4 regions of the Carnobacterium viridans genome follow, and region 2 is predicted to be linked to each of the others. Evidence: predicted binding sites of a transcription regulator. Region 2 holds the regulator's gene; each other region holds the start of a gene.

Region 1 (7,914 bases), 1.8 Mb from region 2:
TATCGAACTTGCTTCACTAGAAGATGTTGTTTCGCTACCTCCCCCAATAAAATCACAACCTGCCAACAAAACAACTGCTCCAAAAAGCGTTATTATTTTTTTCATTTTAATCATCCTTCCCCTTTTTTAACCCTACTACCCTATAGTACTAATTATTTCGAACTCTTTTACTCTTCAAAATTAAATTCATCCAACTTAATTGAAAGATTCTCATTTGTAATAGAAAAAAATAAATCTGTTTTCCCCTTTGGAACTGTCATCGTTAAAGGGAGAACGGTATTTGGTTTTAGCGGACCAAATATATCTTCTCTCAAAATAACAGCTTCTTTATCCCAAACCATTTCCCCATCTTTATTTCCGTAACTCAGTTGATAACGGATATTTTTCATCTCAATATCCGTTTTATTAATAACAAAAAAGTAAGCCGCTGTGTCTCCTTCAGTATTATCATACAATCCAGAATACATAACTGTCACATCATTATTAAATCCCATATCCGGATGTTCCGTTACGAGTTGTTGAAATTCAGCCATCAAGGGATTATTATCAAACGTTTGACCATTGTCAGTGTTTTGTTTCGGAATGACAAGACTCAATTCATCTTTGCTTGTTTCAACAGCTGATTCCTCAGATTGGGTTGATTGATCTGACTTACCAGCATGTGTATAATCAAATACGTGTATTTCTTCTACCAATTGACTTGTGTTCATCCCTTTTAAGAGTGCTTCCTTAGAGGAATCAATCATTAGATACATTGGCATAACAGTGTTCGGTTCTAGCGTACCAAAACTATCTCCCTTTAATGTAAACGACTGCTTATCAAAAATCAATTCACTATCTGATTTACCAAATGTGTACGTAAAATGAATATCTTTCATAGCGCTAGTTGTTCGATTGATAATAAAAAATATTCCTGCAAGATTGGGTGATTCCCCATATGTTTCTCCTGTATAGATAATAGTTACGTCATTTTCATAACCCATATTCGGATTTTCTTTTACATAATCCTCTAACATACCTAATGTAGCATCTGTTTCAACAGTTAACCCTTTACTGATTTCAGCATCTTGCGGAACTAAGGTTAATCCAATCGAACTCTTTTTATCCGTTGAATCTGATGAGGTTTGCTCGGACAGAAACTCTTCATTGTCTTCAACAGAGCTTTCAATTACAGCTGAATTTCCTCCACTAGAAGCAGTTGATTGAGTGCTTTCACTGCTTACAGAATTAGACATAATTTCTTCTGTTAATTTATCTGCCAATTGACCAACATCGCATCCAACCAAAACAACAACTAAAATGAGTAGAAATCCCAACTTTTTCATTTTTTCTCTACTCCTTTCTTAAGTACCGAGTAGCATCAAGAAATGATTTTTAGCTAATTAACCTTTTCCTCCATTCTTTTTAAATTTTAAAGCTAACAGATGTGTATTTTTTATAAATACCTCTTTGTAGACTTTTATGCTTAATTTTATTGTATCCTATCTTTCTTTGATAACAAAAAGATATACTCCTAAATAGCATGATTATTTTCAGACTATTCAAACATTTTACTATTGAGCAAAAAAGACTAGCAAAGAAATGACTGTTCACAACATTCATTCCTTGCTAGTCTTTTAAATTTATCTTCAGGATGTTCTATTTAAAATAAACCTGTTTAGTTAAGATTCTTTTAAAAGTCGACATCATCTAATTGTTTGCCTTCATAATCCTCATTATACTGATTGTCACCTTTTTTGCGTTCAGTATTGTACACATCGCTATCCGTTAACGAGCGATAAAAGACCTGTTGAGAAGTAACTCTATACGGTTCGATGAAAAAAGAAATTAGAATAACAAATAGCAAGATAGCTAAAAATGCCAGAAGGAAACCTAAAATAACAAAGATTCCCTCATTAGGACTTGCTTCCAGTCTTGCTGTGATTGTTTGAATACTTCCTAATGTAAATAAACCAAAAAGAACAAACGGTACAATGTACCACAAAAGGAATGAAAGTTGTAATAAGAAAAATTTCCATTTATTTCCTTTCATCATTTCTCGACTTTGATCTAATGCCTCCATAATACTAATAGAAGGATTATCTTTCATTAAGTTCAACGCTTGGCTGTAGCTATAACTTTTAATAATACCTGGTATGATAAATAATAATGACCATAGCATAATCAAAATAGTGGTTACAATAATCAAACCGGTTGTTTTAAAGATACGTTCTTTTTTAAATGTTTGAAACATACCTTCGATAGTCAATTTTGCTCCATCCACCATATCTAAAATATTCCAAGCATAACCAGCATTCAACAATCCAGAAACGAAGCTGACTAATATACTAACAAGTGACGTTAATAAACTAGCTGTAATAGTAGGTTCAACAGCCATTGTTGAATTATCTAAATTACCTTGCATGACAGAATCAATCATTGTAAAAGAGCTTCCAGAACCAATCAAAGTAAAAATACCTTGGCTGATGGCGCCTGTCAAAACAGAAATAATAATTAAATTTAAAATAGCAACTTTCCAATTTCCTTTTAATAATTTCTTTGCGGTTCTTTTTATTTCACGTCTTTCCATTATTTTTCCTCCTTTTTACCTATGTAATAACAATCTTATCATAACTGAAACTTTATTTCTTCACAATTATTAACCTTTAGATAATTGTCTTTATTCATTTCCAGAGAGTGAGATAAAAAGCGTTTAAACCTGAATCGCTGGAGCGAATAGTCGTAAATAAAGAAGAGGCTGGGATAAAAACCCAGCCTCTTCTTTATTTACATCTGTTCATTACAAAAATTCTAAATAAAAACTTATACTATTCTTAAAGAGTCCATTTTTCGTAGTCTTCAGTCTCCATTGACTCAACCATGCCAAGCAGATATCCATTCCCGACTTGTGAGAAAAAGTCATGGTTAGATGTACCCGTAGAAATCCCGTTCATAATAACTGGATCTACATCGTTAGCTGTATCCGGAAATAACGGATCAAATCCAAGATTTTGCAATGCTTTATTTGCATTGTATCTAAGAAAGACTTTCACACGTTCTGTCCATCCAATTTCATCATACAAATATTCTGCATACTTCACTTCATTTTGATACAGTTTAAAAAGCAATTCATATGTCCAATTTTTTATTTCTTCTTTTTCATCATCAGGCAACTGATTAAATGCAATTTGGAATTTATATCCAATATACGTTCCATGAACGGATTCATCTCGTAAGATCAATTTAATGATTTCTGCTACATTTGGCAGCTTGTTATTTCCTAAATAATGCAGCGGAGCAAAAAAACCTGAATAAAATAAGAAAGATTCCAACATGACACTAGCAACTTTTCGTTGCAAATCTGTTCCATTATGGTAAATATCATTAATGGTGGATGCTTTTAATTGCAATAACTCATCTGTGTTTGTCCATTGAAAAATTTCATCAATTTCAAATTTGCTATTTAACGTACTAAAAATCGCACTGTAGCTTTTCGCATGCATGGATTCCATAAATTGAATATTGTTATACACCGCTTCTTCATGTTGAGTACGGATGGATTGTTTTAACGACTGAACACCATCTTGTGATTGAAGAGTATCCAATAAGGTTAATCCGCCAAATACTTTACCAACCATGTCTTTTTCGATTTTAGGAAGTCGTGCCCAATCGTCTAAATCATTCGATAATGGGATACGTGTATCCGTCCAAAATTGTTCTACTAATTTTTCCCATGTTAACTTATCAATCATGTCTTCAATATTGTTCCAGTTAATGGCTGTATAATTTGTTGTCATTCTAGTTCTCTCCTTTTAAATGGTGCAGCTCTCACAAGCATTCGAACCAATTTCTTCTGAATTTTCAGTAAATGTACGAACGTAGTAAATAGATTTCACACCTTTTTTCCAAGCATAATGACGTAAAATATTTAAATCACGAGTCGTTTGTTTGGTTGTGCGTCCATTTTTCCACTCATACAACCCTTCAGGAATTTCAGAACGTAAGAAGAGCGTTAAGCTCATCCCTTGATCAATGTGTTTTTGGGCTGCTGCATAAACATCAATCACTTGACGCATATCCATGTCATAAGCGGACTTATAATAAGGCATTGTGTCATTTGATAAGAAAGGTGCTGGGTAGTAAGTTTTCCCCGTCTTTTTCTCTTGACGTTCTTCAATCAAACGTGTGATTGGATGTAAACTAGATGATGTTTCGTTTACGTAACTAATTGAACCTGTTGGTGCTACAGCTAAACGGTTTTGGTGATATAAACCATCTTTCATTACCGCTTCTTTTAAAGCTGCCCAATCTTCTATAGTAGGCACTTGGATCCCATCGAACAAGTGTTGAACTTTTTCGCTTGAAAAAACAAAGTTTTCGTTGATGTACTTATCAAAATAAGTACCATTCGCATACGTAGATTTTTCAAAATTATAAAAAGTCGTACCTCTTTCTTTCGCTATTTTATTACTGGATACTAACGTATAGTAATTTAACAATTTAAAGTACACATCCGTAAATTCAACGGATTCTGGTGAACCATAGTGAATTTGATTCAACGCTAAATACGTGTGCAGTCCCATTGCCCCAAGACCAATCGTATGGTACTTATCATTCCCATTTTCAATTGACGGTACCGCATCAATACTTGATTGATCGGTAACCATCGTTAAAGCCCGAACCATCGTGTCGATTGAAGTTCCAAAATCAGACGACTTCATCAAGTTTACAATATTAGTTGAACCAAGATTACAACTGATATCTGTTCCTAAATGCTCATACGTTTGATCGTTATTGATCATTGAAGGTTCTTGAATCTGTAAAATCTCACTACACAAGTTACTCATTGTAATCGTTCCATAAACTGGGTTTTCACGATTTGCTGTATCGACGTTAATAATATAAGGGTACCCAGATTCTTGTTGCAGTTTAGAAATTTCATTTTCTAATTCACGGGCACTAATTTTAGATTTGCGTATTTCTTCATTGTTCACCATGTTGTCGTATTCTTTAGTAATATCGATATAAGCAAATGGTTCTCCATAGATACGTTCAACATCATATGGACTAAACAAATACATCTGTTCGTCGTGTGCTGCTAATTCATAGAATTTATCCGGTACAACTAGTCCAAGAGAAAGAGTTTTTACACGAATTTTTTCATCCGCATTCTCTTTTTTTGTTGAAAGAAATGAAACAATATCTGGATGGAAGACATTTAAATAAACAGCCCCTGCTCCATTACGTTGGCCAAGTTGATTAGAATAACTGAAACTATCTTCTAGTAATTTCATTACTGGAACAACACCACTTGAAGCATTATCGATTTTTTTGATTGGATCACCAGAAGCACGTAAATTAGATAAATTCACTCCTACTCCGCCTCCAATACGAGACAATTGCAATGCACTATTCACAACACGACCAATACTGTTCATGTCATCTGTTGCTTGGATTAAGAAGCAAGAAACCAATTCTCCACGTCTTTTGCGTCCAGCATTTAGGAAGGTTGGTGTAGCTGGTTGGTATCGTTGGTTTACGATCTCATCCGCAAGCCTGCTCGCCAGTTCTGTGTCTCCATCTGCTAAATATAACGCATTGAAAACGATTCGATCTTCGTAGCGTTCTAAGAAACGTTCTCCGTCATTTGTTTTAAGGGCATATTGAGTATAAAATTTAAATGCGGACATAAATGAACGAAATCTAAATTTACGGCTATAGATATCATCAAACAATGCACGCACAAATGCTCTGTCATACTTTAATAAAAATTCTTCTTCTATATAGTCTTCTTCAATTAAATAATTTAATTTTTCATCTAGAGTGTAAAAGAATACTGTATTTGGATTCACGTGTTCTAAAAAATAAGCTCGTACAGCCTCACGGTCCTTATTCAAAGGGATTTTTCCATCTACAGGTCTATTCAGTTCATTGTTTAACTTAAAATACGTAATTTCTTTTGGCTTTGATGCTAATTTAGGTTTATCCAATTTCATTCACCGCTTTCTTTAGTTGTGCAACGTCTTCTTCGTTACCTTGAAATTCAAAGGTATGTAGTAGCGGAACTTGATAATCATGGGCTAGATCTTTGGCTGTAAAAGCGAAAAGCTTACCAAAATTCAAATTCCCACCACCTGCTACTCCTTTAAAGTAGTCTTTATTATCAGCTGTTTCAATAAAATCATTTAATAGGTCTGTTGCTTCTTTATCATAGGTAGGAGTGATAATAATAAATGGTTCATTTAAAGCAAGATATGGATTCGTTGGCGTTAATTCCAGCGAATCCATATCTAATTTTTTAACAAACTTTCTTGTTTGGCCTGTCAAACTAATGTAAACAACTTTCATACTAATTGATCAAGGAGATCTGGGCGAAATCCATTAAAAGCATCCTGTCCTTCAACTGAAATAACCGGAACAGAGCTGAACCCAAGTTCTTTGACTTCATTTAACGCTTCTTCTGATTCAAAGATATCTTTTACTTCGTAAGATACACCTTTATCTTCTAAATATTTTTTAGTGAAATTACATTGCATACAATTTGGTTTAGAATAAACAATAATCGTTTTTTGAGTCATCATACATTCTCCTTTAGGTTTCTTTTTTAATGATCTTTCTTCTATTTCTCTAGTTGTATTCTACACTTATTTCTCTCTACTGGCAAATAAATAAACCACTATATATAGTGGTTTTCCTATTGACATATTCATTTTTTTCTATATATAGTGTTCTAAAATATTGCTTGTGAATATTAAAGCGAGAAGAACCTTGAGTAGATTTGTATCCAAAAACAGTTTCGTATACTTTTCACATTAAAAAAAAAGTGAAGAAAAAATAAAAGGAGAAATTTTTTTTTTTGGCTGTACATTAATCTACCAATTTCAAAAAAATATAGAATATTTTTACATTTTTCTGAATAATTCTTTTAAACCGTTTTAGAAGTGCCTAGATGAAAGTAGCGATTATTTAGTGAATAATTTAAAAGACCTAATTTTTTATTTCTACATGAAAAAAAGTTAGAAAAGCTGACTATTCAACTTTTCTAACTTTTCATTTGATGTCTCAGGAGAGATTCGAACTCCCGACCGTCCGCTTAGAAGGCGGATGCTCTATCCAACTGAGCTACTGAGACATGTACTAGCAACAAAATTAATTATAGGTAATAATGAATAAAAAGTCAACACTTTTTACGAATTAATTTAATTTTTAACAAAGAACGTTATTTTAATCAGTTGTATTTATAAAAAACTCGGTTTACAATGAGTTAATAGAAAAAGACAAGGAGGGTTTTTCATGGGATTAATTGGTGGCCTTTTAGGAAATGCTGGAAATATCAGTGAGAATGAAGCTAGAAAAAAATCAGATGGCATTATTTTAGAGTCTGAAGAAATTGATTTAGCTTTTAAGCTAGTCCGTGATTTGATCATATTTACAAACAAACGGCTAATCATTATTAATAAACAAGGAGTTACGGGTAAAAAAACAACTTATCATTCCTTACCTTATAAATCGATCAGTCGATTTTTAGTCGAAACAACCGGACACTTTGATTTAGATGCTGAATTAAAAATTTTTATTTCTAGCGCCATCGAACCAGCTATCACATTACAATTTACAAATGATAAACACATTACCACCATTCAACAAGCTTTGGCTGTCGCTGTCCTCTAGAGTATTGTCATAAAGCGTTTAGACCCATATAGGCAAAAGGAGCTAGGAAAAATTTCCTAGCTCCTTTTGCCTATTCTATTTTAATACATTTTTAAGTACTGATCTCTTTCCCATTCAGTGACTTGCTCACGGAATGCAGACCACTCAATTTTCTTCGCATTCATGAAGTTTTCATAGATGTGTCCACCTAATCCATCTTTTATAATGCTGTCATTTGCCAAATAGCCTAATGCATCCTGCAATGTTCCCGGAAGATCATGGATG
Region 2 (7,914 bases):
TTGACATTACTGTAAAAGGTGTTAGTGAGTTAAAAGGGTACACAACTGAATCAATTTATGAAGAGATGGGTATTAGCCCGCTTCAAATCATTGATATGAAGGGTTTAGCAGGGGACGCATCAGATAATATACCAGGAGTAACAAAGATTGGCGAAAAGACAGCTCTTAAGTTATTGAAAGAGTATGGATCAGTAGAAGGAATTTATGAAAATATTGATTTATTAAAGAAAAGTAAAATGAAAGAAAATCTGATAAATGAAAAAGAAACAGCACTACTAAGTAAACGACTTGCGACTATTGATACCGATTCTCCTATAAAAGTTGGCGTTGAAGAATTGAGTTTCAATGGACCAAACATGGAAAAACTTATTTCTTTTTATAAAGAAATGGATTTTAATTCTCATTTAAGTAAACTTGACACTGCGGAATATGATGCAGAACAAAATAGTCAAAAAGAAGCTATTTTATATACAATCGTTACGGAAATTACAGAAAGTATGTTTAATAATAATATGGCTCTTTATGTAGAAATATTAGGCGACAACTATCATACTTCTCCTATTTTTTGTATTGGATGGGGAGATGACGAACATATTTATGTTGCGGAACCAGAAGTTGTTTTTGCATCAGATGATTTTAAAAACTGGGCAAAAGATAGTGGAGCTCAAAAACAAGTATTTGATGCTAAAAGGACCTATGTTGCATTAAAGAGACAAAGTGTGGATATCGCATCAATTGACTTTGATATCCTATTGGCTTCTTATTTGCTAAACACAAAAGACAATAGTAAAGATCTATCGGAAGTGGCTACAGAACATGAGTATTATGAGGTTTCCTCAGATGAAAGTGTTTATGGAAAAGGGGCAAAAATTGCTATTCCAGAAGAGAAGACTGTGACATACGATCATATTGCAAGAAAGATAAAAGCGATTCGTACCTTAAGTAAACAATTAGGAGAAAACTTAGAAAAGAATGAGCAAACCAAATTGTTTAATGAAATGGAACTGCCTTTATCCATCGTTTTAGCTGAAATGGAACTTACTGGGGTAAAAGTAAACGATAAACGATTAATGGAAATGAAAGAAGAATTTGCCATTCGTCTAACAGATATTGAACAACGAGTATATGAACTAGCTGGTGAAAAATTCAATTTGAACTCACCAAAACAATTAGGCGTTATTTTATTTGAGAAGATGGGTTACCCTGTGATTAAAAAGACTAAAACAGGTTATTCTACTGCAGTGGATGTTTTAGAGCAATTAAGAGAACAAGCTCCGATTGTTGAGCATATTCTAGATTATCGTCAAATTGCTAAAATACAATCCACTTATATAGAAGGTTTATTGAAAGTAATTGATAAAAAAACCGGGAAAATTCATACACGCTACATGCAGACAATTGCTCAAACGGGACGCTTAAGTTCAGTTGATCCTAACTTACAAAATATTCCGATTCGATTAGAAGAAGGTCGAAAGATTAGACAAGCCTTTGTTCCTAGTCATGAAGGTTGGGAAATATTTGCATCTGATTACTCGCAAATCGAATTGCGTGTATTGGGTCATGTTTCAGACGATAAATTACTAAAGGAAGCTTTTATTGAGGGGCAAGATATCCATTCAAGTACGGCTATGCGCGTATTTGGTATTGGATCACCAGAAGAAGTTTCCTCTGAGATGCGTCGTAGAGCTAAGGCTGTTAATTTTGGGATTGTTTACGGCATAAGCGACTATGGTTTATCTCAAAATTTAGGAATTAGTCGAAAAGAAGCGCAGCAATTTATTGATACGTATTTTGAAAAATATCCTGGCGTAAAAAAATATATGGAAGATATCGTGAGAGAGGCAAAAGATAAAGGGTTTGTTGAAACGCTCTTCCAACGTCGTCGTTATTTACCAGAGATCAATTCTCGAAATTTCAATTTGCGCTCATTTGCTGAAAGAACAGCTATCAACACACCTATCCAAGGGAGTGCAGCAGATATTATAAAAATTGCTATGATTAAAATGGACGAAAAATTAAAAGAGTCAACTATGCAAGCAACTATGTTGTTGCAAGTACATGATGAACTAATTTTTGAAGCACCAAAAGAAGAAATTGAACAACTAAGAGCATTAGTGGCTGAAGTTATGGAAGGTGCAGTAGAATTATCTGTTCCGTTAAAAGTTGACAGCAACAGTGGAAAAAGCTGGTATGAAGCGAAATAATAAAGAAAGTGTTTCTGCTAGGATTAGTAATAGCAGAAGCACTTATTTTATCTAGAAAGGAAGAAATACGTTGCCGGAATTACCTGAAGTTGAAACAGTTAGAAAAGGGTTAGAAAAACTTGTATTAAAAGCAACGATAGAATCCGTTGAGGTGTATTGGGATCGTATTATTTCAGGACCAATTGAAACTGCTGAGTTTAAACGCATTTTAATGGGCGAAAAAATCATGGAATTTGATAGACGAGGAAAATACATTATTATTCGTTTTAACCAATGGGCACTGGTCTCGCATTTGCGGATGGAGGGGAAATATGAAGTAGAAGAATCAGCAGCACCTCTAAAAAAACATACGCACGTTGTTTTTCATTTAGCGGATGGGAGAGACCTACGTTACTTGGATGTGCGTAAATTTGGACGGATGACGCTTGTGCCAATAGGAGAAGAATTTACTGCGACTGGGATAAGGTTGCTAGGCCCAGAGCCTATGGTAGAAACTTTTGACAAAGCAATATTTTATAGGACGTTGCAAACAAAAAAAAGAGCAATTAAGCCTCTGTTGTTAGACCAAAAGATAGTAGCAGGTTTAGGAAATATCTATGTAGATGAAGCACTATTTTTAGCTAAAATTCATCCCTTGAGAACGGCGAATAGTTTGCAAAAAATTGAAGTTTCTAAATTACACGAAGCCATCATAAAAGTACTTGGTGACGCAGTTGAAGCGGGAGGGACGACTATTCGTACGTATCAAAATGCGTTAGGAGAAGCTGGTTCATTTCAAGTGAATTTGTCTGTCTATGGTAAAAAAGGGCTACCTTGCGTTCGTTGTGGTACACCCATCGAAAAGATTAAAGTTGCACAAAGAGGGACTCATTTTTGTCCTATGTGCCAGCGATTAAGTGTTGATTAATAAAAAAGAGGCGATAGAATGACTGTGATCTTAGGATTAACTGGAAGTATTGCTACGGGTAAATCAACTGTCAGCAAAATATTTAAAGAACAAGGATTTCCTGTGGTGGATGCAGATCTTGGAGCAAGAGAAGTCGTCAAACCAGGAACAGAAGGATTGTGTGAAATAAAAAAGCAATTTGGCGATCACGTTATTTTGTCTGACGGCACGTTAAACCGAACGGCATTAGGGGAAATTGTGTTTAAAGACGAAAAACAAAGAGAAAAGCTAAATGTGATCTTATCTAAACGCATCTATCAATGGCTGATGGACCAAAAAGAAGAGTGTTTGAAACGAGACCCTGCGATTCTTGTGTTGGATATCCCGCTTTTATTCGAGTCGGGTTATGAAAAAGAAGTGGATCAAGTGATGGTAGTAGCTACGACCAAAGAGACTCAAATCAATCGATTGATGAATAGGGATAAGATAGGAATAGAAGAAGCAATTCAAAAAATCAACTCTCAAATCCCAATTTCAGAAAAAATTGTTCTTGGAGATAGCGTTATTGACAATAGCGGGTCAACCGAAAATACAAAACAACAAGTTATAGATTGGATAGACAAAATAACAGCCAAATAAGAGACGCAAGAACAAGTATTTTCGCTTGTTCTTTTTTTATAGATCAAATTTACTCCTTATTTAACCGGTTTTAACTCTAGTCTATGTGTGGTATAATAAAGCAAATAAATGCGTACAAATAGAGTGTTAATAAGAATAACACTTAAGATAGGAATGATAAACATGCAATGTCCACGCTGTCAAAATAATGGTTCTAAAGTTGTCGATAGTCGTCCAGCAGATGATGGGCGTGCTATTCGCAGAAGAAGAGAATGCGAAGCATGCAATTTCCGCTTTACTACATTTGAACGAGTAGAAAAAACACCGCTGTTAGTGATTAAAAAGAATGGAACCAGAGAAGAATTTAATCGCGAAAAAATTCTAAGAGGATTGATTCGTTCATGTGAAAAACGACCTGTAGCGATGGAGCAAGTCGAAAAGATAGTTGATGAGGTAGAGAATCAAATCAGAGGATTAGGCGAAAATGAAATTGCTTCTGCTATTATTGGAGAATATATTATGGAAAAATTAGCTGATGTAGACGAAGTAGCTTATATCCGTTTTGCTAGTGTTTATCGTCAATTTAAAGATATGAGTGTCTTTTTAAAAGAATTACAGGAATTTGAAAGAAAAAAACTGAAAAAAATTAATTGAAACAGAAAGGTGGGAGTTGTTTTGGGATATCCATGGAAAAACTTAAGTCCCAAGGATGGTTTTTTAGTAAAACAACAGGCATTGCTTTCGGATATCGATCAAAAAATTCTCACTTTTTTGTATCAACCTTTAGTAGGAAATGCTGCATACAGTCTTTATATGACTTTGTGGACAGAGATAGAAGAAGAGAATTACTGGAGTGAAGGAATCTTACATTCTGAATTGCTAGCTTTGTTAAATATTGGTATCCCTGAGTTGTATCAAGCTAGAATTAAACTTGAAGCAATAGGGTTGATTAAAACGTACCTTCAAACAAGTCCGACTAAGTTAATTGTCTATGAATTACAAGCTCCCCAAACGAGTGACGTCTTTTTTAAAGATGATTTATTGAGTTTGTTGTTATTAGAAAAAGTTGGAGAACGAAAATTTAAAAAATTAAGAAATCGCTTTGTTGTAGAAACTATAGATAAAAATAAGTTTCAAGAGATCACAAAGTCTTTCTTGGATGTTTTTCAATTTGACGCAGAATTACTAAAAAGAGAGAAAGAATTACTTAAACAACCGGTTTCTTATATTGGCAATACAAGTTCTACTAGACCCAGAGTGGATCCTAAAACATTTGACTTGAAATTCTTTTATACAGGATTAAATCAACAATATATCAACCGTTCTTCGATTACAAAAGAAATTGAAGAGACAATCCTAGTATTGCATACGCTATACGGCTTAGATGAATTAGCTATGCAACAATTTGTATTAAATGCTTCGGATATCGAAACGGGTAAAATTGACGAAAAAAGATTGAAAAGATTAGCGTATGATGATTACCACAACAAAAACCAACAAAACATTTCGTTAAAAGACGTTGTGGAAAAGGATATAGAAGTAGAATCAAACCAACAGAAAATGCGCGAAACAGAACTAACTAAAAGAGGATTAACTAAAGAAGACATTGCCGTTATTGAAGTGAGTGAGCAAATAAGTCCGGTTGATTTTATGAATTCTATTAAAGATCAAAAAGGTGGGTTTGTCACAAAACCAGAAGAGTGGACATTAGAAGAAATTGTCAAAAAAGCTAACTTGCCAACGGCCGTTATCAATATTTTGATTCACTATATTCTAGTGGTAAGGAATAATCCAACGTTGGATCAAAAATTAGCCTATAAGATTGCAAATGATTGGGCACAAGAGAAAGTCCTTGCGCCTGAAGAAGCGATTCAAAAAGTGAAAAAAATGTATTCTGAAAATGCTGAAAAACGACAACAACAAGAAAGTCGCAGTAAATCATATACGCAAAACAGAGGCAAAACAAATTATGGCAATCAAACAACGACAAGAAAAGAGACCCTTCCTGATTGGGCTAAAGAAGGAAATAATCAATTGGAAGAAAAGCCGATGAGTGAAGAAGAGCAAAAAGCATTTATGGAAAGATTGAAAAGAATTCAAAATTTCGGCAAAGAAGGTGAATAATGATGGAAGATATCGGTGAAAGCCTGACACGAATGATTAAAGAGCGTAATTTAAATCATAAATATGAGGAATTGATCCAAGAAGTATTAGATGATCCAGATGTCATGCAATTTATTGAAGACAATCGCCAAAAATTAGACGATGAAGCAATTGTCAAAAGTTATGCTAAGTTGTATGAATACGTACAAGAAAAAAAGAAATTTCATTTAAATAAAGGTATGATGGCACCTGGATACCATCCTAAATTGATTTTAAACTACCATTATATTGACGTAACTTATGTACCTTCTGCTGAGTTAGTTGCTAGGCAAAAAGAATTAGAAATCAAAAATCGTATTTATTCTATGGATATGCCTAAAGATGTTCGGAATGCAACATTAGCTGATTTTGAATTGACAGATGAACGACGGTTTGCGATTTCAGAGGTATATGACTTTATTGATGCTTATATGACGAGTCCTAAAGCTTACCATAAAGGTTTGTATTTACAAGGATCATTTGGTGTAGGGAAAACGTATCTTTTAGGTGCGTTAGCACATGAATTAGCTAAAAACGGATTTCCTTCTACGCTTATGCACTTTCCGTCATTTGCAGTGGAAATGAAACAATCTATTGGCAAGAATAATACCGGTGAAAAGTTAGAGTTTGTAAAAAAAGCCCCAATACTTATGTTAGATGATATTGGTGCGGATTCTATGTCTAGTTGGATAAGAGATGATGTATTAGGAGTTATTTTACAGTACCGTATGCAAGAACAATTGCCTACTTTTTTCTCTTCTAATTTTGATATGAAACAACTTGAAGAAGAACACTTAAGGGTAACTCAAAGAGGCGAAGATGAACCATTAAAAGCAAAAAGAATAATGGAAAGAGTTCGTTATCTAGCTAAAGAAGTAAAAATGACGGGTTCGAATCGACGCCATCTTCAATAAAGAAAAAAAATACGTATCCTCTCCTTGAAATTAGAAGCAAAAAGTGCTTTAATGATAGATATAAAAGAAATCATTGAGAAAGACACCAAAACTTGGTTGCGATTTTTTTAGAGAAGAAAACAATGCTGAAAGTTTTCTAATTTCGTTCTTGTTTTGACCCCTTTCGAGTGCCGCTGTGAACCTTTTCGTATTAGCAGTTGGTCGTTTAGCTAGCGTTAACAGCTTAGAGTGAATTTAGTGTGTTTACTAAATTCTGAATCTGGGTGGAACCACGTAATGAACGTCCCTTTTATGGTATTTTATATACTATAAAAGGGACTTTTTTGTTTTCTAGCTGAATAAAGATGGTATTTTTAAATTAGAATATGGAGGAATAAACTATGTCAGACATTAACATTACATTTCCAGATGGAGCAGTAAAGTCTTTTCCAGCAGGTTCATCTACAAAAGATATTGCTGAAAGTATCAGCAAAGGTTTAGCTAAAAAAGCATTAGCTGGTAAATTTAACGGAGAATTAGTGGATTTAGTACGCCCACTAGAAGTAAATGGTGAAATTGAAATTATTACACCTGATCATGAAGATGCCTTACAAATTTTGCGTCATTCTACTGCTCACTTGATGGCGAATGCATTACGTCGTTTGTATCCAGATATAAAATTTGGAGTAGGCCCGGCTATTTCAACTGGGTTCTACTACGATACAGATTCTGAAACACCAATAACAGATGAGGATATTCCAAAAATTGAAGCTGAAATGATGGCAATTGTAAAAGAAAACAATCCTATTGTTCGTAAAGAAGTTACTCGGGAAGAAGCATTAGAAATCTTCAAGGATGATCCTTACAAAGTAGAATTGATTACAGCTTTACCTGAATCAGAAAAAATTACAGTTTATGATCAAGGCGATTTTGTGGATTTATGTCGCGGTGTCCATGTGCCATCTACAGGTCGCATTCAAGTGTTTAAACTGTTATCTCTTGCAGGTGCCTACTGGAGAGGAAACTCAGATAATAAAATGATGCAACGAGTTTACGGAACAGCATTCTTTGATAAAAAAGACTTGAAAGAGTTTATAAAAATGCGTGAAGAAGCTAAATTACGTGATCATCGTAAATTAGGGAAAGAATTGGATTTATTTATGATTTCTCC
Region 3 (7,914 bases), 1.0 Mb from region 2:
TTCGTGTTTCGGAGCGTTAAATAAAGTGAATTCTGGGTGAACATAAGTAGCATAAGCTTTAATTTCAATCTCGTACCGGAGTTCTTTCAAAAAAATGGTGAGTTTATTTTTAGTATTTTGTGCTTGAATCAAAGGATTGCTCACTTTGAAATTAGGGATCTTCACTAACATTTCTTCATCGTAATAATATTCTCCACTATAGTTTTTTATTTCATACAAATAAAGAGTCCTTTCAGTCAAAATCAAGGAATCAATTTGAAAGGCGTTTGATAAATGAGGCTGTAGAAACAAATCGTTCAAAGTTAAACAGTTGCTATTCAATTGAACAGTCAGCTTGTCAAACAGCTGTTCACCCGCAAAGCCTTTTTGCAAATGTTTCAGATACTGCCTCTGTTTGCTGGTTAACGTTCCTCTTACGGCTAAAGACTCCATTATTATTAATAAATAGGGCTTTTCTCGTGGGTGATACATACATTAGACCTCCTCGCTAAATTAGCCTCACTAACTAAATACGCATTCTACAAATAAATCTGCTTTTAAATTTTAGACTTAAGGTTCAATTAAGGTCCAAGTTTTATATTGTATCCATCGAGCAAGGAGGTAATGGATATGGCTAATTATCAAAGTGTTTTTGAACGAAAGGAAACAAAGTACTTAATTACTTATGATCAATGGAATAAATTGCTTATAGAGCTTAGACCGTATATGGAATTGGACCAATATGGCAAGCATTTGATTACAAATATTTACTATGATACTCCGAGTTGGTATTTGATACGTCACTCAATAAGTAAGCCGCTCTACAAAGAAAAAGTTCGATTGCGCAGTTATGGTGTTCCAACAAAAAAAGATTCAGTCTATCTTGAAATTAAGAAAAAATTTGATGGAATTGTCTATAAAAGAAGAACCAAAATGCAATTGAAAAATGCAGAAAGGTTTTTAGCACGTCAAAATGAGCTTGAATCTGTCAATGATAATCAAAAAGTACGTGAATTTGAGTCGGTTCTTGCTTTTTATCCCGACTTAGAGCCAGCAATGTATTTGTCTTATAAAAGGCTAGCTTACTTTGGAAAGTTGGATAATAGTATTCGGATCACTTTTGATCAAGAAATTCTATACCGCACAGAGGATCTTTCTTTGTCATCTGGATCTTATGGAGAGCCGATTTTACCAGAAAATCACTTATTGATGGAAATAAAAATTTGCGGTGCAATGCCTGTATGGCTTGCTCGTATTTTATCCGGGCAACAAATTTACCCAGCAAAATTTTCTAAATATGCTAATGGGTACCAAGACTATCTAAAGAAACAAGGAGAAACAACAATAGAAGTAAAAGAAAGAGAGGTTTATAGTGCATGAGTGATTTATTTAATAGTTTATATATGGAAAACACATCTGCGTTTTCAATTACGAGTTTTATTTTTTGTACACTAGCAAGTTTAATTTTAGGAGGATTTATTGCATGGACCTATATGCATCAAAATCATTATTCTAAAGGGTTTGTAGGTACATTATTTCTATTACCAGCCATGGTGCAAATGGTTATCATGTTGGTTAATGGGAACGTTGGAGCCGGAGTTGCAGTAATGGGAGCATTCAGTCTAGTACGATTCCGATCAGTTCCGGGCTCGGCTAAAGAAATCAGCAGTATTTTCCTAGCCATGGCTATTGGTTTAGCAACTGGTATGGGTTATATAGGATTTGCTGTAGTATTCGCCGTAATCATTTGCGGTGTAATGATGATTTTAAATCTTTCCCGCTTTGGCGAAATGGGTGAACAAGTCCGTATGTTAAGAATCACTATTCCCGAAAATCTGGATTATAGCACGATTTTTGACGATATCTTCGAACAACACTTATCAAGTTACCAAATGCTGAGAGTGAAAACGACTAATATGGGCAGCCTGTTTCGTCTTGAATACACAATCGAGTTGAAGGATCAAATGCAAGAAAAACAACTGATTGATGCTTTGCGTTGCAGGAATGGAAACTTGGAAATTAGTTGTGGTCGCTCGTTAACTGGAAAGGAAGAACTCTAATGAAAAAAAAGATGAAACATACGAAAATTACCCCATTTTTGTCGCTAGCTGTTTTAGTTATGTTAGCCGGATGCCAAGTAACTTCTTCTGATACTGCCCAAAGCACAGAATCTACTGTAACTGCTAACTCTGGTACTTCGGAAAGTACAGTGGACTATGACTTAGAATTCAGCTCAGATGATCTTGAAGTCGGTTATGATGAGTCTGATACAACCACTATCCAACTAGCTGATGACCAAAGCACAAGTAGTGGAGAGGGAGTAACAGTCAATGGCAATGTTGTTACGATTACAACAGGAGGAACTTATCTAATCAGTGGGACACTCTCAGATGGTCAGATAAAAGTAATAGCTCCAGATACCGAAGAAGTTCATTTGATTTTGGATGGAGTGGATATTACTTCTTCTACCAGTGCACCTCTGCTTGTTGAAGAAGCTGAAAAAGTTTTTGTAACACTGGCTGAAGATTCAGAAAATACATTAACAGATAAAGCCGGCAGCACAGCAACTATCGGTATAGGAACTGATGCAACGAGTATTGATGGAACAATCTTTAGTAAGGCTGATTTAACAGTAAACGGTTCTGGTAGCTTGATCATAAATGGGAATACGAATCACGGAATCGTATCAAAGGATGATTTAACTATCGTAAGCGGTACGTATCAAATCACTGCAGCAGGTCAAGGCCTGTCAGGAAAAGACGCAGTTAAAATCAAAGATGGGATATTTACGTTGAATACAGGAACTGACGCAATCCAATCGGATAATGATCAGGAAGAAGGCAGAGGATTTGTTTATATTGCTGGCGGAGACTTTACTATTGATGCTGAGCAAGATGGTATTCAAGTTGAGACGTTGCTTCAAATTGATGGCGGAACGTTTGATATCACAACAGGTGGTGGAAGTGCTAATGCAGTAGCAAAAACCCAAGAAGGGATGGATTTCTTTGCTCAAAAGGCCGATGAAGAAGAAAATGCGGATAGCGATGAAATCAGTTCAATAAGTACAAAAGGGTTGAAATCTGTAAGTGAGTTGATTGTTAATGATGGCACGATCACAATTGATTCAGCTGATGACAGTGTTCATACAGATGGTAATCTAATCCTTTCAGGTGGGTCTCTGACATTAACTTCTGGCGATGATGGCTTACATGCTGACAATGATTTGGAATTAAGCGGTTCAACTGTTGCGATTACAGAAAGTTATGAGGGTATTGAAGGCAAGACAATCACAATCAGTGACGGGGAGATAACGGTTTTAGCCAATGATGATGGGTTAAACGCATCTAGCGGTACTTCGTCAACTAGCGAACAAACTGGTCCCGGTGAAACAGCTGGTAGCAGTGAAAATGCATTAGTCATTTCTGGTGGTACACTGACAGTAAATAGTAGCGGCGATGGATTAGATTCAAATGGAACGATTGAAATTTCTGGAGGATTAACGACAGTTAGTGGGCCGGAAAATGACGGAAATGGAACAATTGATTCAAATGGAGATACTATTATCACTGGAGGATCATTAATGGCTGCTGGTAGTTCAGGTATGGCTGTAACTTTTTCAGACAGTTCTAGTCAAGTTAGTGTTTTTTATGGATTTGAAACGACTTATGAAGCGGGTAGCGAAATTGAACTAAGTGATGCAGACGGAACGGTTCTCTTGTCATGGACAGCGGATAAAAGTTTTTCTTCTGTACAGTTCAGTTCAGCTGATTTAGCAGTAGATGAAACATACGCTTTATCCGTTAATGATGAGACTTTTGAAGTTCCAATTGATTCAGTATCAACGACAGTAGGCACTACAACAGGACAAATGGGAGGCGGCATGCAACAGCCTGGAAATGGCGATGACATGCAAAAACCTAGTGGAGAAAAACCAGATAGTATGCCCGCACTTAATTAAATAAAGGTTTATAAACAAAAATAGACAAGTTAGAGGAAATATCCTTGGCCTTGTCTATTTTTTATTGGAAATTAAGTTGGCATTCTACTATTCTAAAATAAATAAAGCACATTAGGATGTCTTTTAGCCTTAAGATATAGTAAGTAAATGAAAACATTAAATTAGCGACAATACAACATGTTGTGTTTTTTTTATTTTAAATAGCGTATGTTGTGTTTTTTTGTTGAAAAAGATTGGGGATAGTAGTATTATAATTAAGGTGCTGCTGGATGAGGTTGTGACTATTTATAGAATAAGTAGTTTTAAATGAAATGAAGGTTAGCCTGAAATTTGTTTAGCAAACCAATTTGAACTAAAGCAACAAAGATAATCAAGATAATACTATTTAACTAAATAGAAAAAGAGTAGCTCAACGGGCTACTCTTTTTCCTTGAAATAAGGAGAGGGGTAGATGGCAATTTTAGTAATTGGTGGAATGATTGGAGCAGGAAAAACAAGTGTGGCTGAACTTTTGGGAGGCTCTTTGGGTACTGAGGTCTTTTATGAAAATGTAGAGGACAACGAAATATTGCCTTTATTTTATACAGCAAGCGAAGAGGAGCAAAGAGTCAAACGTTACCCGTTTTTACTGCAATTGGAGTTTTTGAATAGTCGGTTTAAAAGTATTAAAGAAGCGCTACATAATCAAAATAATGTTTTAGATCGATCAATCTATGAGGACTGGTATTTTGCGAAAGTAAATACTGAACTAGGGCGTATTTCTGAAACGGAATTTAATATATATGAAAAGTTGCTTAATAATATGATGGAAGAATTACAAGAATTGCCAAAAAAATCACCTGATTTAATGATCTATTTGCAAGGGTCTTTTGAAACGGTTCTTTACCGTATTGGTTTGCGCGGCAGAGACTTTGAACAGGATCAAGGGTTGCTGGATTATTATAAAGCTCTTTGGGAAGGTTATGACAATTGGGTTGCCAAACATTATGATGCCTCTGAGGTGTTGATTATCAACATAGATAAGATTGATGTAGTCAATAACCCTGCAGATGCCTATACGGTCGTAACAATGGTTAAAGATAAATTAGCAGAGATGGAGATAGGTAATAAATGAATAAATTGATCACGATTTTAGGAATTATCGTTATGTTGGGGATTGTTTATCTCTTATCTGATAATAAAAAAGCTATTAATAAAAGAACAGTCTTTACTGCTTTAGGAGCGCAAATTGTTTTGTCATTATTCTTAATTAAAGTTCCTATTGGTAGTTGGATTATTGAACAATTAGCAAGCGGTGTAACAAAGTTGTTTAGTTTTGCTAATGAAGGGCTAACCTTCGTATTTGGAGATTTATTTGGACAAGGGTATTTCTTTATTGATGTACTGGGAGTCATTATTTTCCTATCGGCTTTAACAGGTATCCTAGGTTACTTAGGTGTAGTAGGTTGGGTCGTGAAAGTAATTGGAGGTGCTGTAGGTAAATTGTTAGGCACAGAGAAAGCAGAGTCGTTTGTAGCTGTGGCTAATATGTTCCTAGGCCAAACAGAGGCTCCTTTCTTAGTAGCCAAATATCTGCCAAATATGACGAATTCGGAACTGATGACGGTTTTGGTTTCAGGAATGGGCTCAATGTCAGCTTCTATTTTAGTAGGGTATAATTTGTTAGGTATTCCTATGAAATGGCTGCTAATCACAACTGCTTTAGTTCCGTTTGGGTCAATGCTGGTTGCTAAAATTTTGACACCTGAAACAGAAATTAGTCAAGTATCAGACGTAACGTTAGATCGTAAAGGATCTAATACGTCAATTTTTTCTGCGATGGCTGAAGGAATCAATAATGGTTTGCAAATGGTTCTAGGTATTGGTGCTAGTTTGATTGCCGTGATCTCAATTGTAGCCTTATTAAACAGCATTTTAGGCTTAATAGGAACGAGTTTTACAGAGGCTCTAGGCTATGTCTTTCTACCAATTGGTTGGTTGATGGGGTTAAGCGGTTCTGAAGCAATGATTGCTGGGCAAATTTTAGGTACTAAAATGTCTATTAATGAATTTGTCGCTTATGCCGACTTAGTGCCTATGATGGCTGAACTATCTGAACGAGCTGTAGCTATGTTATCCATTGCTGTAGGCAGTTTTGGAGCGTTTGCCAGTATTGCGATTTGCGTAACAGGATTGTCAGTATTTGCGCCAACTAGGAAAAATGATTTATCTAAACTTGCTCTACGAGGAATGTTAGGCGGATTTATTGTTCCTATCCTATCAGCAATGTTTGTTGGATTGTTTTTATAAAAACTCAGTATATTTTTATATTGATCTAAAAAGTCATTAACTCTAAACAGTTAATGACTTTTTTGTTTAATATACAGGTTTGAAATTTAACTATGATACAATAAAGGTTAACTATTTAATTATAAAAGGAGTTTTTTTTAATGCCTGTTTCTGTCATTATTTTAGTAGTTATAACCGTTTTTCTAGGTTCGTTGACCCGTTCTACTTTTGGGTTTGGAGATTCAGTTATTTCTATGCCTTTATTAGCTTTACTGCCGCTTTCTATTCATACAAGTGTTTCTCTTATTGGTTTAACTGGTTTGTCTGTCGGGCTCATGGCTCTATTTTCTGCATGGAAGTATATTGATCGTCGTATACTTATTCTTCTTTCAATTAGTACTTTTGTTGGAATTCCTATTGGGCTTTATCTAGTCAAAAATATGCCTCAAGAAAGAGTAACACTAATTTTAGGGATCTTTCTTCTTTTCTATGGTGTTTATTCATTGATAAAACAACGATTTCAACTGGAGTTACCCAAAAAATGGAAAGAAAGTAATTTTTTACCATTACCTTTTGGCCTGTTATCAGGTGTTCTTGGAAGTGCCTATAACATGAATGGGATTCCTATTGTAATTTATGGAACCTTCCGAGATTGGGAAATGAAGACTTTTCAAAGTACTCTACAAAGCTATTTTATTATTTCAAGTCTTTTAATAGTTACTGGACAAGCGATAGGAGGATTGTGGTCAAAAGAGTTATTTATCTTTTATATTGCTTCTCTTCCCGCAATTTATTTAGCCCACAAAATTGGCAATGGAATTCGCCAACGACTTCCAGTTCATCGGTTTGAAACGCTCTTATTCTTTTTTATTATTTTTTTAGGAATGGTGCTCTTCTTAAGCGTATCCTAAAAGAACAAATAATTTGATTGATTAAAAATAGCGCTTTCGAAATAAAGGTAATAACGTTATAATTGCTTCAGATTAAACAAATCAGTTAACAACTAGATGTAGAGAATAAAAGGAGGATTTAAAAATGAGCGATCGCGATAAACAAAATAAGTATAATCAACAAAGTAATATTTCAAATTCTTTATATGCTAGAGTAAATGTTGGTCAAGATGCCAACAAAAATTCGCTAGATAGTGCTGAACCTGTACACACAGGTGGGAGTATGAACAATGATGATGAAAGAGTGAATGATAATAGTACGTTTACTCATACTTTATTATTTTATGTTATCGGATTGTTAACGTCTGCTATCGTAGGATTCGGTGTTTTTAAGTTATTCCAAAATTATTTTTATGGTGTTGGTTTGAACCAAGCCTTACCCTCATTTTTGTTAATTTCAGGGTCTCTTTTGATTGGCTTTACTATCTCAGCAGTTGTTCTTAAAAAAATAATAAAGTGAACGGGAGATTACTTTATGAGTAAAATACTATTGCTCACTTATATTTCACTTGTTTTTGCATTAACTGGCTGTGCAACGATATCCGAAAACAAGGCCGAACAACTAATTATAGAAGAGTACAGCAATCAGACAGGTGAGGCTACGATCATTTCTACAGAAAAAGTAGATAACGAGTACCTAATTAAATAGGAAAACGAAGCGAGTAAATATAGAGGTATAAGCAAGGTTTCAGTAGATGGAGAAATAACAATGATAGAAGCGGAAATTGAATAATATTAGTTATATTTTTTCGCCAATAG
Region 4 (7,914 bases), 490 kb from region 2:
TTGGTTTCTATTTTCACCGAACCTAAAGAAAGGATTACAAAAGACTTTATCAACACTTCAACTCATGTTGATCAAGCATTGGAAAGCATTTTAAAACACCCTACTCTACTCGATTTGCAGACTAATGATGTCTTGGCTAACATTTCTTACGTTGGTGCAAGTACAAGTGATCCACTAATTGCTACATTGACTACTCGTTTTGGAATTACCACCAATATTCTATTTGGGAATGTTGAGATTTTACAAGAAACGCCTGTTGGTAATCTGATTGTTGTTTTAAGTGGCGAACCAGGGCGCAGAGACAAAGCCTTAGCTTATCTACAGTCAAAAAATGTAAAAGTAACCTTGATCCACCATCATCAACGAGTTATTCCATTAAAAAAAGAACACTATATTGTTTAAGGAGTGAACGACTATGACTGAATTTCTTACAACCTATTTTGAAAATGTTATTCCGTTAAAAGAGGAAATTATTGAAAGTACTTTACAAACATTGTACATGGTAACTGTTACAGGATTTATTGCAGGTATCCTTGGTTTAATTTTAGGCGTTATTCTTGTTGTCACAGACCGCGGTGGCATTTTAGAAAGACCGCGCCTTTACCGTTTACTCGATCAAATCGTTAATCTCTTTCGTTCTTTGCCATTCATTATTATGATGGCTCTAGTTGTTCCCTTTACCCGTTTTCTTGTTGATACATCAATTGGAACAACCGCGGCTATTGTCCCTTTGGTCATTGGAACTGTGCCTTTCTTTGCAAGACAAATTCAAAATGCTCTTCTAGAAGTTGATCCTGGCGTTATAGAGGCTGCAGAATCTATGGGTTCCAGCCCTTTAGAAATCATTTTTCGTGTGTATTTAAAAGAAGGACTGACAGCCATTATTCGTGTCTCTTCAGTAACCATTATTAACTTGATTGGTTTAACAGCCATGGCTGGAGCCATTGGAGGCGGCGGGTTAGGAAATTTAGCCATCTCTCGAGGGTACAATCGTTTCCAGAACGATGTGACATTAGTCGCAACCATTATTATTTTACTGATTGTTTTTATTAGTCAATTTATAGGAAATACGTTAGTTAAAAAAACGAGTCACTAGATGACATTGGAGGAAAATAACATGAAAAGATTAAAAAAAGGATTTTTAGGATTAACATTAGCATTAGGACTTCTGGTAACAACAGCTTGTGGAACGGATGCGACTTCAGATGCTAAAGCATCTGAACCCATTAAAATTGGAGTAGTTGGTGAAGTGAATGAAGTTTGGGATTTTGTGAAAGAAAAATTAGCCTCGGACGGCGTTGAGATTGAATTAGTTAAATTTACGGATTACGCTACACCAAATGTCGCTCTTGCTGAAGGAGAATTAGATTTAAACTCGTTTCAAACTAAAATTTTTATGGATTCATTTAATGAAGACCATGGAGAAAATTTAGTCGCTATAGCTGATACGGTTATCGCTCCTCTTGGTATTTATTCATCAACGATTAAAGACGTATCTGAAATAAAAGAAAATGATGTGATTGCTATTCCAAATGATGTATCTAACGAAGGAAGAGCTTTACTATTACTTCAAACAGCCGGTTTAATTGAAGTTGATCCTGCAAAAAAACAAATCCCTGTAGTCGAAGATATTACTTCCAACCCTTTGAATTTAACATTTGAAACATTGGACTCTTCTCAAACTGCTCGTGCTTTAGAAGATGTGACTGCTTCCGTTATTAATAGCGGAATGGCCGTTGATGCTGGCTTCATTCCAACTGAAGATGCAGTTTTCTTAGAACCGGTTACTGAATCATCTGATCCTTATTACAATACGATTGTTTCAAGAGAAGAAGATAAAGATAATGAAGTGTTCCAAAAAATTATAGAAGCTTATCAAGCAGAAGATACAAAAGAAGTCATCGCAGAAACATCAAAAGGTTCTTCTATTCCAGTTTGGTAATTAGATACAAATAGAAAGTGTCAACTAAATTAGAGAGGATGATCATTAATGTCAACACTACTTACTCAATCTACAATACACGAAGAAGTTCAACAAGGAGCTCAAGAGGTTATTGCATTGCGTCGTTATCTTCACCAACATCCTGAACCAAGCTTAAAAGAATATGAAACGATTAAATTCATCAAAAATCAATTAGATAAATTAGAAATCCCTTACGAATCTGTTGGTGAAACAGGAGCTATCGGAATAATAAATGGCCAGAAAGGACCTGGAAAAACCATTCTTTTAAGAGCTGATATTGATGCTCTTGAATTAGAAGACGCAAAAGATAAACCCTACAAGTCACTTAATGAAGGCTTACATCATGCTTGCGGTCATGATGGCCATACCTCAGCTTTATTAGGGGCCGCAAAAATTTTAAAAAATCACGAAGCAGATTTTGCAGGCACTATCAAATTAGCTTTCCAACAAGCTGAAGAAATCGGCGCTGGTGCAAGACAATTTGTATCTGGCGGGTTTGTTCACAATGTCGATCAAGTTTTTGGTATCCATGTCGACTCTTCTATTGAAACTGGAAAAATCGTTTCTACTGCTGGTCCAACGAATGCATCTTGTGATATTTTTAAAATTAAAGTGACTGGCGAAAGTGGGCATGCTGCTAGACCAGATTTAGGAAGAGATGCTTTACTGACTGCTGCTGCTATTACTGTCGAATTACAAAGCATTGTTGCTCGCGAAGTTAGTCCCTTAGATAATGTCGTAGTTGCTGTAGGCGTATTAAATGCCGGAACTCGTTACAATATTATTGCCAATGAAGCTTCTCTTGAAGGAACAGTTCGTACTTTCAGCCACACAACACGTCAATTTGTCTTAGAGGCTGTTGAACGTGTGGCACGAGATGTGGCAACAGCCCATCGTACTACAGTTGAATTTGAAAATTACGATGCGGCTGCTCCACTTATCAATCACCAAACTGCGGCAAGTCGTGCAGCTCGTGTTGGAGCTGACATTGTAGGCGCAAAAAATATCATTCAAGATAATCCAAAAAGCTTAGGAGCAGATGATTTCGCTGACTTTTTGGCTGTTGCAGAAGGCGTTTATGCTCGTGTTGGAACAAAAGACCCTTCTAATCCGGAGACGTGGTATGGACATCACCACGAAAATTTTGATATTGATGAACGCGGATTAGCTATCGCTACAGAATTACATGTCAACTATGCACTTGATTTTTTAAATGGCGAACAGTAACGTCAACTATTTTTTTAATTTATTTTTTGAAAAAGTTTTGTAAAAGATTGAAGCGAGTTGTTTTCGCTTCAATATTTTTACTTTTCATGATTTTTCATTCTCTTTTTTAATGCAAAAACACTACATATAGTGTAATATAAGAATCGTATAACGACATATAGTATTTTCATTTCTATCTATTGATTTACATACATTATTAAGGAGTGATACCCATGATTGCAAATACCTCTACAAATGTGCACCTAAATATCGACAAATTAAATGAGGCTATACAAGCTTTCCCACAAGTCCATCCAATAACGGATGATATGAGTTTAACCTATAAAGGTGTTTCCCGTTTAGTTATGTTAGATCGTTATTCATTTAAAGACATTTCTAAGTCTACTCTTTCTATCGGAGACTTAGTTGTTTTAACGATTAAAGCTGACCCTCAATACCCTACAAGAGGCACTGGATTTGTTACAAGCATCAACTATTCTAACCACACTGCTTCAATTTTAATTGATGAGGAATTCCGAGGATCCATTGAAGAGGAGCATGAACAAAAAACAGGGCTGATCACTTGCAGCTTAGATGTGATTGAAAAACCACTTGAAATCTTTTACGAACAAATTGCAAAACGAAACGCAACAGGTTTAGCGGCTATCGAATCAACTCCCGAAAAAAGAAAGGATGCTTACACTGCTTTTTATGAAGAACTAAAGAATTTGAATTTTGTTCCGGCAGGTCGCGTTTTATATGGCGCGGGCTCAGAAACTGACGTCACTTACTTCAATTGTTATGTGATGCCCTTTGTCCCTGACTCACGCGAAGGTATTTCAGATCATCGAAAACAAGTAATGGAAATCATGAGCCGTGGCGGCGGCGTTGGAACAAACGGTTCTACACTTCGCCCACGTCATACGCTAGCACGTGGGGTGAATGGCAAATCCTCAGGAGCTGTTTCTTGGTTAGATGACATCGCTAAGTTGACTCATTTGGTGGAACAAGGAGGCAGTCGTCGCGGAGCTCAAATGATTATGTTAGCTGATTGGCATCCAGATATTCTTGAATTCATTATTTCAAAAATGCAAAACCCTCGTATTCTACGTTATTTGATTGAAAATACAACAGACGATCAAATAAAGAAATTAGCTACCGATAAGTTACAGTTCACACCTTTTACTGAACGTGAAATCGCTATGTATCAAAGCATTTTAAATTATAAAAATGTACCTGGTTATGGTGGATTTGATGCAACTTTAATAAAAGAAGCGGCGGCTAAATTAAACGAAGGCGGCACATACAGTGTACACGATCCAGACTTTTTATCTGGAGCAAATATTTCAGTTTGTCTAACAACTGATTTTATGGAGGCTGTTGAAAAAGACGCAGACTACCCTCTTCGCTTCCCTGCCGTCGAAACATACAGCTCAAAGGAAATGGAAGAATACAATGCTCGTTGGTCAGAAGTTGGCGATGTCCGTGAATGGGAAGCTTCAGGGCATCGTGTTCATACGTATCGAACCATCCCTGCTCGTGAATTATGGAAACTCATTACTATTTGTGCGACTTACGCTGCTGAACCTGGCATTTTCTTTATCGATAATGCAAATCAGATGACGAATGCTTCTGCTTATGGTCAAAAAATCGTTGCTACAAATCCGTGTGGCGAACAGCCTCTTGCTCCTTATTCTGTTTGTAATTTAGCAGCTGTCAATCTAGCTGAAATGGCAAATAAGAAATCTGGAACAATTGACTTTGATAAATTAAAGCAAACCGTTCAAGTCGGTGTACGTATGCAAGATAACGTGATTGATGCCACTCCTTACTTCTTAGCAGAAAACGAAAAACAAGCTTTAGGCGAACGCCGTGTTGGTTTAGGCATTATGGGGCTCGCTGACTTATTGATTTACTGTGGCGCAGAATACGGTTCTCAAGAAGGAAATCAGTTAGTAGATAAGCTATTTGAAGTTATTGCGGTTTCTGCCTATGAGGCTTCTATCGAGTTAGCAAAAGAACGAGGCAGCTTTCCATTTCTAATTGGAAAAACTGAAGCAGAGACCACTAGTCTAAGGGAAAAGTTCCTTCAATCTGGTTATATGAAGAAAATGCCAAGACATATCCATGAAGGGATTATGAGACATGGGATACGCAATTCACATTTATTAACGGTCGCTCCAACAGGTTCGACAGGTACCATGGTTGGTGTTTCCACTGGTCTTGAACCCTACTATTCTTTCAGTTATTTTAGAAGCGGACGCTTGGGTAAATTTATCGAAGTAAAGGCTGATATCGTTCAAGAATACCTAGATTATCATCCAGAAACGGATCCTGAACGGTTGCCTAAACAATTTGTTTCTGCAATGAGCCTAAAACCGGAAGCTCATGTTGATGTTCAATGTACGATTCAACGATGGATTGACAGTTCTATTTCTAAAACAGTCAATGCTCCTAGAGGGTATACAGTGGAACAAGTTCAGTCCATTTATGAGCGTCTTTATAAAGGCGGAGCAAAAGGCGGCACAGTTTATGTAGATGGTAGCCGTGATACACAAGTCTTGACCTTAAAAGCTGAAGAAACAATATGGGATGAAGAAACCAAAGAAGAATTGTCACCCTCAGCACAAAAAACGGTTCAAGTCGCTCCTATTAGCGAACAAAACAAGTATGGAAATGAAGTTGGAGATACTTGTCCCATCTGTCGACAAGGAACAGTAGAAGATTTAGGCGGTTGCAATACTTGTACTAACTGCAATGCTCAATTAAAATGTGGCTTGTAAATAAAAAGATGGAGCTAGGAAATTGTCCCAGCTCCATCTTTTTATTCATATTCTTCTAGCTCTTTTAATTGGGCTTCCCGTTGTACTTTGCGCCATTCCATAAAGCCATTTCCTAAGCCTCGTAATAAAATTTCACTTGTTCCGAGGTTTGTTGCTAAAGGTATCTCATAGACATCACATAACCTAAGCAATGCTGAAATATCTGGTTCATGCGGTTGTGCCGTTAACGGATCTCTCAAAAATATAACTAAATCAATTTTATTGTCCGATACATATGCCCCGATTTGTTGGTCTCCACCAAGTGGGCCTGATTTAAAGCGATGAACATCTAAACCAGTTGCTTCAATAATCCGCTGTCCAGTAGTTCCTGTCGCAAATATTTGGTGATCCTTGATAATTTCTCGATAAGCTGTAGTTAATTTTACCATTTCGTCTTTTTTCTTATCATGAGCAATAAATGCAATATTCATCTCTTTCCAACTCCATTCTACCTTTTATTATTTAATGATAACATGTACTTGATAAAAAAGATAAGACTATGTTAGCGATTACTTTACGTAGAAAAGCCTATTACTTGAAGACACTTTTCATCTGCGTTACACTTATTGTAGTTAAATTTTAAGGAAAGAGGGATTATACATGGGAAAGAAAATTGCAACAGTTGTGACCAATTTATTTGAAGATGTCGAATTCACTTCTCCAAAAGAGGCTTTAACAAATGCCGGTCATCAAGTGATCACTATCGAGAAAAAAGAAGGAAATACTGTTACCGGTAAAAAAGGAGAAACCACCATTACCATTGATAAAGGTATTGATGATGTTTCACCGGAAGAGTTCGATGCACTATTGATTCCCGGTGGTTTTTCACCAGATCAATTAAGATCAGATGATCGATTTTTAGCGTTTACCAAGGCATTCGCTGATGCTAAAAAACCTATTTTTTCAATTTGCCACGGTCCACAACTTCTTATTAACGCTGAAGTTGTTAAAGGCAAAAAAATGACGGCTGTTAAACAAGTGGGCGTCGACTTAAAAAATGCAGGTGCATTATTTGAGGACAGCGAAGTTGTAGAAGACGAAAGCGGCATTATCTCCAGCCGTACACCAGAAGATCTTCCCGCTTTTAATAAAGCAATCGTGAATGCTTTAGCGGATTAAGGATTAAATAATTAATTTTTAATTTAATTCCATTAAATTTTTTACTTGTTTATCATAGGATATTTAGTTGGTTATGATAAATTATAGGTGTTGTTAAAATAAACTGAATTTATTTTCACTCTCTTTTCTCCCCCTATTGAAAAGAGTCTTATCCCCTAGCTATCTCTTAATTGAGGTAGCTTTTTTATTTTTACCATTACCTTAAGAGATATATAAAACTTTCATCACATTTTCTTCATAACTTATCGTTATAGTTTACTTATACCAATAACAACCAACTTTTTTATATTGCCTTTTCTCCTCCAAAGTAAATGGCAATGACTCCTCTACCACCCTTTTTATATGGGTGGGTTTTTTTTTGCCTAAATTAATATTGCCCTACTAATTTTTTAATATTACTTACTTTTTTTCAAGCTCCTAACTTGACAAAAACAAAAAAAAATTGGTATACTTATATAAACAAACAAGTGGTTGCTTGTCTAACTTACTTGTTACATCCATTTTGTTAAAAATACTTATTAGGAGGAATGTTATGGATTTTAGAACAAAAAAATTAGATTCCATTATATCACAGTTCAACAGTAACGCAGAAACAGGGTTATCCCCGAAGGAAGTAGAAGAACACAAAAAACAATTTGGTGCCAACCAATTTGATGAAGAGGAAAGTGTTTCTTTATTTTCAAAGATTCTTGATCAACTAAAAGATGTCACCGTTATTATCTTGATCCTTGCCGGAATTATCTCCACGTATATTGCCATCACTGAACACCCCGACGATTTCTCAGAACCTATTGTCATCTTCTC

The links. The regulator NrdR, encoded in region 2, represses ribonucleotide reductase genes. The targets are predictions, from matches to a motif close to ACACNATATATNGTGT.
Region 1: the regulator NrdR is predicted to act here: its motif matches at 6,653-6,668, upstream of nrdH (glutaredoxin-like protein NrdH).
Region 3: the regulator NrdR is predicted to act here: its motif matches at 4,108-4,123, upstream of BLT48_RS07585 (deoxynucleoside kinase).
Region 4: the regulator NrdR is predicted to act here: its motif matches at 3,308-3,323, upstream of BLT48_RS10185 (vitamin B12-dependent ribonucleotide reductase).

Annotation. Positions count from the first base shown of each region.
Region 1 covers NZ_FNJW01000008.1:467,059-474,972, forward strand. Annotated here, with positions in the region: gene BLT48_RS03640 (lipoprotein) at 1-105, opposite strand, end outside; gene BLT48_RS03645 (hypothetical protein) at 168-1,325, opposite strand; gene BLT48_RS03650 (DUF975 family protein) at 1,673-2,569, opposite strand; gene nrdF (class 1b ribonucleoside-diphosphate reductase subunit beta) at 2,814-3,776, opposite strand; gene nrdE (class 1b ribonucleoside-diphosphate reductase subunit alpha) at 3,792-5,975, opposite strand; gene nrdI (class Ib ribonucleoside-diphosphate reductase assembly flavoprotein NrdI) at 5,962-6,327, opposite strand; gene nrdH (glutaredoxin-like protein NrdH) at 6,324-6,557, opposite strand; tRNA gene BLT48_RS03675 (tRNA-Arg) at 7,038-7,111, opposite strand; gene BLT48_RS03680 (PH domain-containing protein) at 7,273-7,650, shown strand; gene glnA (type I glutamate--ammonia ligase) at 7,731-7,914, opposite strand, start outside.
Region 2 covers NZ_FNJW01000008.1:2,298,271-2,306,184, forward strand. Annotated here, with positions in the region: gene polA (DNA polymerase I) at 1-2,204, shown strand, start outside; gene mutM (DNA-formamidopyrimidine glycosylase) at 2,275-3,111, shown strand; gene coaE (dephospho-CoA kinase) at 3,130-3,729, shown strand; gene nrdR (transcriptional regulator NrdR) at 3,892-4,362, shown strand; gene BLT48_RS12530 (replication initiation and membrane attachment family protein) at 4,384-5,832, shown strand; gene dnaI (primosomal protein DnaI) at 5,835-6,764, shown strand; gene thrS (threonine--tRNA ligase) at 7,145-7,914, shown strand, end outside.
Region 3 covers NZ_FNJW01000008.1:1,283,785-1,291,698, reverse strand. Annotated here, with positions in the region: gene BLT48_RS07605 (nuclease-related domain-containing protein) at 1-471, opposite strand, end outside; gene BLT48_RS07600 (polyphosphate polymerase domain-containing protein) at 610-1,359, shown strand; gene BLT48_RS07595 (DUF4956 domain-containing protein) at 1,356-2,039, shown strand; gene BLT48_RS07590 (carbohydrate-binding domain-containing protein) at 2,039-3,937, shown strand; gene BLT48_RS07585 (deoxynucleoside kinase) at 4,389-5,051, shown strand; gene BLT48_RS07580 (NupC/NupG family nucleoside CNT transporter) at 5,048-6,226, shown strand; gene BLT48_RS07575 (sulfite exporter TauE/SafE family protein) at 6,367-7,116, shown strand; gene BLT48_RS07570 (hypothetical protein) at 7,241-7,615, shown strand; gene BLT48_RS07565 (hypothetical protein) at 7,631-7,804, shown strand.
Region 4 covers NZ_FNJW01000008.1:1,804,148-1,812,061, reverse strand. Annotated here, with positions in the region: gene BLT48_RS10205 (methionine ABC transporter ATP-binding protein) at 1-402, shown strand, start outside; gene BLT48_RS10200 (methionine ABC transporter permease) at 416-1,096, shown strand; gene BLT48_RS10195 (MetQ/NlpA family ABC transporter substrate-binding protein) at 1,118-1,942, shown strand; gene BLT48_RS10190 (amidohydrolase) at 1,991-3,190, shown strand; gene BLT48_RS10185 (vitamin B12-dependent ribonucleotide reductase) at 3,403-5,952, shown strand; gene mgsA (methylglyoxal synthase) at 5,994-6,422, opposite strand; gene BLT48_RS10175 (type 1 glutamine amidotransferase domain-containing protein) at 6,592-7,110, shown strand; gene BLT48_RS10170 (cation-translocating P-type ATPase) at 7,643-7,914, shown strand, end outside.